3 regions of the Herminiimonas sp. GW821-FHT09C12 genome follow, and region 2 is predicted to be linked to each of the others. Evidence: predicted binding sites of a transcription regulator. Region 2 holds the regulator's gene; each other region holds the start of a gene.
The links. Region 2 encodes sigma-54, which starts transcription at its own class of promoters, with help from an activator protein. Its sites were predicted from a motif close to TGGCANGNAANCTGCTTT; they were not measured.

Region 1 (2,274 bases), 280 kb from region 2:
TCAACGGATGCCAGTATCTTGTCGGCCTGACGTTTTAGATCAGCCAGTTTGTATTGCGCATTGAAGGTATCGGCTGCGGAAAATTCCTTGGCGCGGAAGATGATGTCGCGCACGACCGGATGGATGGCATCTGCATGTTCCTTGGCGAATGTTTCGATGGCCGCATAACGCTCGGCGACCCATGGGCCGTCGTACAACAAGGTCGTGACTTGATCGAATAATGAAAAGTCGAGTGGAATACATTCAGCGCCAGTTTCCTTGATGCGTGCCAGTGCTTGTGCGTATGCTTCTGCCGATTGCACATCGCCATAAAATTCCGGTTGTGCAGGAATGCCGAAGCGTGGTTTGGCCGGCAAGGAAGTCGGCACATGGTCAGGACGAGCACGCGAATAACCATCAGCTTCATCGAAGCCGGATGCCTGTTGGAAGACCAATTCTGCATCAGCCACGGTCGTGGCAAATATCGATACGCAATCCAGTGTGCGGCAAGCTGGAACTACACCGCGGCCGCTGATCGCGCCTACCGTCGGCTTCAAGCCGACAATATTATTCAAGCCAGCTGGTACGCGGCCGGAGCCAGCGGTATCCGTGCCGAGTGAAAACGGCACCAGACCGCGTGCTACGACCGAAGCAGAACCGGAGCTGGAGCCGCCGGAAACATATTCCGGATCGAAGCTGTTTGGCACTGCGCCGTAAGGCGAACGTATGCCGACCAGACCGGTGGCAAATTGATCGAGATTGGTTTTGCCGATGACAATTGCACCCGCATCCAGTAAACGTTGTATGACGGTGGCATGCTGGGTCGGGATGTAAGCGAACTCGGGACAGGCGGCGGTAGTGCGTATGCCAGCCACATCGATATTGTCTTTCGCTGCAAACGGTACGCCATACAGCGGCAGCGACGATAGATCAGGCAAGGATTTGCGTCTGGCTTCCAGCGCCTGCAATTGTGCGTCGAGATAAGGTTGATTGATCAAGCTGATCCACGCGACATCGTCTTTTTGCAAGCTGTCGAGCAGGTTGGATAACAAGGTGGCCGGTGTGTCGCCGTTGTTATATGCAGTTTGCCAATCGCTGATAGTCCATCCAAGCATTTTGAATACTCCCATGTATACAAGTTTGTATTTGACATAGCATGAGTCATGCCAGCGCCCGGACTGATGACCCAGGCTCAGCTTATCGATTTACATGTAAATAGCGGATGAATAGACCTGCTTGTGGCTCGCGATGGTGCGCATGCGCACTCTGCGGGTGCGTGCGATAGATGAAAAATATCGATCTGCACCGGCATTTGCACCGACCGGCTGATCCGTTACGTAGAATGTCGGAGCCGGTATATTCCATATCGGCATCTGTTTTTTGCAGCTTCTTGTCTTTCCTTCAATCGAACTCTTCCTATTCTCTGTTCATGCTCAATACGCTACTCACCCTGTTGATCTTTCAAACGATGGGCGAAGGTTTGGTTTATGCCTTGTCGCTACCGGTTCCCGGCCCTGTCATTGGCATGCTCTTGCTGCTGCTCTATTTGATAGTGAAGAAGGGCGTGGCTACCAAGTTGGCACCGAATACTTCGCAATTGCTGTCGCACATGGCTTTGCTGTTTGTGCCGGCCGGTGTTGGTATTAGCGTGCATGTGCACAGGATTGCGGATGAGTGGCTGGCGATTTCGATTGCGCTGATTATCAGCACGGTCGTCTCCATCGTGGTGACGGCGGCTGTGATCAACAAGCTGAAAAAAAGGACTCAGCCATGATGCCGCACTTCAATACGGTCTGGGTTTATCTGGCCGGCTCACCACTGTTGTGGTTGACGGCAACTTTGCTGGCTTATCGCATCGCGACCACGATTTATGAAAAAACTAATCGCAGTCCACTAGCTAATCCGGTGGCAATTTCGGTAGCGATACTGGTGCTGGTGCTTTATATCAGCGATACGCCGTACAAAACTTATTTCGACGGCGCGCAGTTCGTGCACTTCTTGCTCGGTCCGGTCACGGTTGCCTTGGCGATTCCCTTGTATATGCAACTCGATAAATTGAAGCGCAACTGGTTTCCCTTGCTGGCCGGTGCCTTGATAGGTGGCGCGGCAGCCATTACATGCGGGATGGGGATAGCGTGGCTATTGGGTGCATCACCGTTGACGGTCTTGTCGATGGCGCCGAAGTCAGTGACGATGCCGATTGCCATGGGTGTGACGGAGAAGATCGGTGGCTTGCCGACCTTGACCGCGGTGATGGTGATGCTGACTGGTATTTTCGGTTCGGGTATCGCGCAT
Region 2 (2,274 bases):
AGCACTCTCCTTATCTGGTGGTGAGCGTCGTCGCGTCGAAATCGCACGCGCACTCGCAACCAATCCGCGCTTCGTGTTGCTTGATGAACCGTTTGCCGGTGTCGATCCAATTGCCGTGATTGAAATTCAACGCATCGTGCGCTTCCTGAAGGAACGTGGCATCGGCGTACTTATCACCGATCACAATGTGCGCGAAACGCTGGGTATCTGCGATCGCGCTTACATCATCAACCAGGGCGCAGTATTGGCCAGTGGACGACCTGACGACATCATTGCCAACGAATCGGTGCGTCGCGTCTACCTGGGCGAACACTTCCGCATGTAAGCGCGGAAGAGAAAAAAGTCTATGAAGCAATCCCTGCAATTACGAGTCTCGCAACATCTGGCCTTAACGCCACAACTGCAACAATCGATACGCTTGTTGCAGTTGTCGACTCTTGAATTGCATCAGGAACTGGAACAAATCCTGGCTGACAATCCGATGCTGGAACGTACCGATGATCCTCTCGATCATGCGATACGCTTGCTGGCTGATGGTGCCATCGGTGCAAACGGAACCACACCTGAAGGCGCCAGCGTCGAAGCCAACGCGCAAACACCAGAGAGTGAAACAACATTCGACGCACCCGATTTGCCGGAAGCTTCCAGTGCTGAAAGCGAATGGAGCTTTGACGATGTCGCACGCACCTCCAAGGCACCGGAAGATGACGATGCCCGTCCGCAACTGGAAGCGCACGAGACCACACTGCGCGAACACTTGCTGGAACAGATGCGCGTCACCGTGCGCGAACGACGTGACCGCGCCTTGCTCGAACTCATCATCGATGCATTAAACGACAACGGCTACCTGGAAGAAGAGCTGGAAGAAATTCATGCTCGTCTGCCGGAAGAACTCGAAATCGAACTGGAAGAATTGCAGATCGCCTTGAATCTGCTGCAAAGCTTCGACCCAGCCGGCGTCGGTGCGCGCAATGCTTCTGAATGTCTTGCATTGCAAATCAAGCGTTTCCCGAAAGTAGCGATGGTGACACGTCGCATGGCACTCGCCATTGTGGAAAACCATCTCCCCCTATTTGCTCAACGCGACTTCAACAAGCTACGCAAGGCGCTCGATTGTGACGACGAAGATCTGCGCGAAGCACAAGTCATCATCAAGCAATGCAATCCGCATCCAGGCTCCATCTTCGCCACCGATACATCGGATTATGTTGTGCCGGACGTCATCGTCAAACGCACCCGCAATGGCTGGCAAGTCATGCTCAATCACGACGTCATGCCACGCCTGCGCGTTAATAGCATGTATGCCAACATTTTGAAGCAAAGCAAGGGCGAAGGGTCGCTTGGTTCCCAGCTGCAAGAGGCTAAATGGCTGATCAAAAACATGCGCCAACGCTTCGACACCATCCTTCGTGTCGCACAGGCAATTGTAGAGCGGCAAAAAAACTTTTTTTCACATGGTGCAGTTGCCATGCGACCGCTTGTTTTACGTGAAATAGCTGATACACTGGGTTTACACGAGAGTACTATTTCACGTGTAACCACCCAGAAGTACATGCTCACCCCACACGGGATGTTCGAATTGAAATATTTTTTCGGCAGCCATGTCGCAACAGAAGCTGGTGGCGAAGCGTCATCAACTGCGATACGGGCACTGATCAAACAATTGATAGGAGCCGAAGACCCGAAAATTCCATTCTCTGATAGCAAGATTGCCGACATGCTGGCAGAACAAGGCATGGTGGTAGCAAGACGGACCGTCGCAAAATATCGTGAAGCCTTGAAGATTCCACCGGTCAATCTGCGCAAGTCGTTGTAGATATCGTCCTTAATAGTTTTTTGTTGTTATACGTTGCTGTGTTCAGCGTAGTCAGATAACAAGACGCGCACGAACCTCCAGTGATCTGCCATAGGAGCACTGTATGAATCTCACAATCAGTGGACATCACCTCGAATTAACCCCCGCCATCCGCGAATATGTACAAGGTAAATTGGAGCGCATCAAACGTCATTTTGATCACGTTATCGATATCGCAGTCATCCTGACTGTAGACAATCTTCCCGAAAAAGAAAAACGCCAAAAAGCAGAAATAAACTTGCGCGTGAGAGGCAAGGATCTGCACGCGGAAAGCATCGCAGATAATTTATATGCTGCCATCGATACGCTGATCGATAAACTCGATCGCCAAGTGATCAAATATAAAACCAAGCAACAAGACCATCAACACGAAGCGATCAAACGATTGCCGGATGAGTCCGATGTTGTTGCACCCTCAG
Region 3 (2,274 bases), 970 kb from region 2:
ATGCAGGAAAAATGCAACATATGGTGTGATTCTTGCATGGATTGTAGCTTATTCTGACAAGATCATATTTAGTACGACTTAATAGAACGCGAAATGACTAAGACTTCTCAACCTGATTTGCGCTCTTTACGTATTGTTGTCGTCAATCCCATCACGCCGGAGGGAGAGCCGGACGAGCACGCACTTGCGCAGGAAGAGCGCACGCGCGCATTACGCATAGGTCTGCTGGAAGCCGGCTACAACATCATCGCCTCATTTCCGGCAGATTTGCATTTGCCAGAACGGGTCGCGCAAATGCAGCCGGACATGATCATTATCGATGCCGAATCTGATGCACGCGATGTGCTGGAGCATGTCGTGATGGCAACACGTGATGCACGGCGTCCCATTGTTTTGTTTACCGAAGACAAGGCCACATCCAGTATGGAAGCTGCGATGGCAGCAGGCGTGTCGGCATATATCGTTGCGGGTTTGCAATCTGAACGTATCAAGCCGGTATTGGATGTGGCCATGGCGCGTTTCAACGCCGAGCAAAAATTGCTGACGGAGTTGTCGGATACCAAACTCAAGCTGGCTGAACGTAAAACGATAGAGCGCGCCAAGGGTTTATTGATGGAACGCCACAAAATTTCCGAAGACGAGGCGTATACCAAGCTGCGTCGCATGGCGATGGACAAGAATCTGAAGCTATCGGAGTTGGCGCAACGTGTTCTTGATATTGCGGATTTACTTGGTTAATCCGATAGTCGCACCAGAAGTCGTCTTGAATCCGCACTAAATAGATGCGGCGCACGGAAAGAGAGCGTTAATAAGAGAAGGATGACGTGACAGCCGCGCTAAGTAAGTAGTTTTTCGCTGGCACATCAATTGCTAGAAAGTGGTTAGTACCAACGACGGTACCAGGAACAAGATTATTCGGGCCAATGACGGCCGGGATAATCAGGACAAAGACGTCCGTGTCGCATGAGCTCTGCTTGTGTCGACCCGGGCGTCTTTTTTTTTGTGTTTATCAGAACCGCTCTTCGAGGAAACCATGACAACGAACGACAGGAAAATCAATATGACACGGCGCACAGTTTTGAAAGCGGGTGCAACCATTACGGCAACTGCCTTCAGTGGTTTGTCTACGCAAGGTGTCTGGGCTGCAGGTTCTGATAAGCCGGAAAAAGAAGAAATCAAGGTTGGCTTCATTCCCTTGACCGATTGTGCTTCTGTCGTCATGGCTTCAGTGATGGGCTTCGACAAAAAGTACGGTATCAAGATAGTGCCTACCAAAGAAGCGTCGTGGGCTGGTGTACGCGACAAACTGGTGAATGGTGAGCTGGATGCAGCGCATGTCTTGTATGGCTTGATCTACGGTGTACATGAAGGCGTAGGCGGTGCCAAGAAAGACATGGCCATCCTGATGAACCTGAACAATAACGGTCAGGCGATTACGCTTTCCAAAAAGCTGGCAGATGGTGGCGCCGTCGATGGCCCTGGCCTGGCGAAACTGATGCAAATGGAAAAACGCGAATACACATTCGCGCAAACTTTTCCAACCGGTACCCACGCGATGTGGCTGTACTACTGGCTGGCAACGTATGGCATTAACCCGATGAAGGATGCCAAGGTCATCACGGTTCCACCGCCACAAATGGTTGCCAATATGCGCGTCGGCAATATGGATGGTTTCTGCGTAGGTGAGCCATGGGGCCATCGTGCGATCGTTGACGGTATTGGTATCACTGCCGCCACTACACAAGACATCTGGAAAGATCATCCGGAAAAAGTATTGGGCACGACATCCGACTGGGTTGCCAAATACCCTAATTCTGCGCGTGCACTGACTGCGGCTGTACTGGAAGCCGGTCGCTGGATCGATGCATCCTTGTCCAACAAAAACAAAATGGCAGATGTGATTGCTGCCAAGTCCTACGTCAACACATCGGTAGACGTCATCAATCAACGCATTCTTGGTCGTTACCAAAACGGTTTGGGTAAAACCTGGGATGACCCTAACTACATGAAGTTTTACAACGAAGGCACAACCAACTTCCCGTATCTGTCGGATGGCATGTGGTTCATGACGCAGCACAAACGCTGGGGTTTGGTAAAAGGCGAGCCGGACTATCTGGGTACGGCCAAATCGATCAATCGCATCGATTTGTACAAGGAAGCGGCCACGCTGGCCAATGTGCCTGTCCCGAAAAATGTCATGCGTTCTTCCAAACTGATCGATGGCGTGGTGTGGGATGGCAAGAACCCGAAAGCATACGCAGAGTCATTCAAGAT

Region 1: atzF (allophanate hydrolase) is a predicted target of sigma-54. The motif match lies at 1,131-1,148, and genes of this name have one in related genera.
Region 3: AC07N2_RS01405 (CmpA/NrtA family ABC transporter substrate-binding protein) is a predicted target of sigma-54. The motif match lies at 857-874, and genes of this name have one in related genera.

The regions. Positions count from the first base shown of each region.
Region 1 is NZ_JBWKPC010000001.1:1,546,787-1,549,060, forward strand. Features, by position in the region: gene atzF (allophanate hydrolase) at 1-1,094, opposite strand, end outside; gene AC07N2_RS07395 (CidA/LrgA family protein) at 1,409-1,753, shown strand; gene AC07N2_RS07400 (LrgB family protein) at 1,750-2,274, shown strand, end outside.
Region 2 is NZ_JBWKPC010000001.1:1,270,441-1,272,714, reverse strand. Features, by position in the region: gene lptB (LPS export ABC transporter ATP-binding protein) at 1-325, shown strand, start outside; gene AC07N2_RS06045 (RNA polymerase factor sigma-54) at 347-1,816, shown strand; gene hpf (ribosome hibernation-promoting factor, HPF/YfiA family) at 1,920-2,274, shown strand, end outside.
Region 3 is NZ_JBWKPC010000001.1:301,526-303,799, reverse strand. Features, by position in the region: gene AC07N2_RS01410 (ANTAR domain-containing response regulator) at 94-738, shown strand; gene AC07N2_RS01405 (CmpA/NrtA family ABC transporter substrate-binding protein) at 1,061-2,274, shown strand, end outside.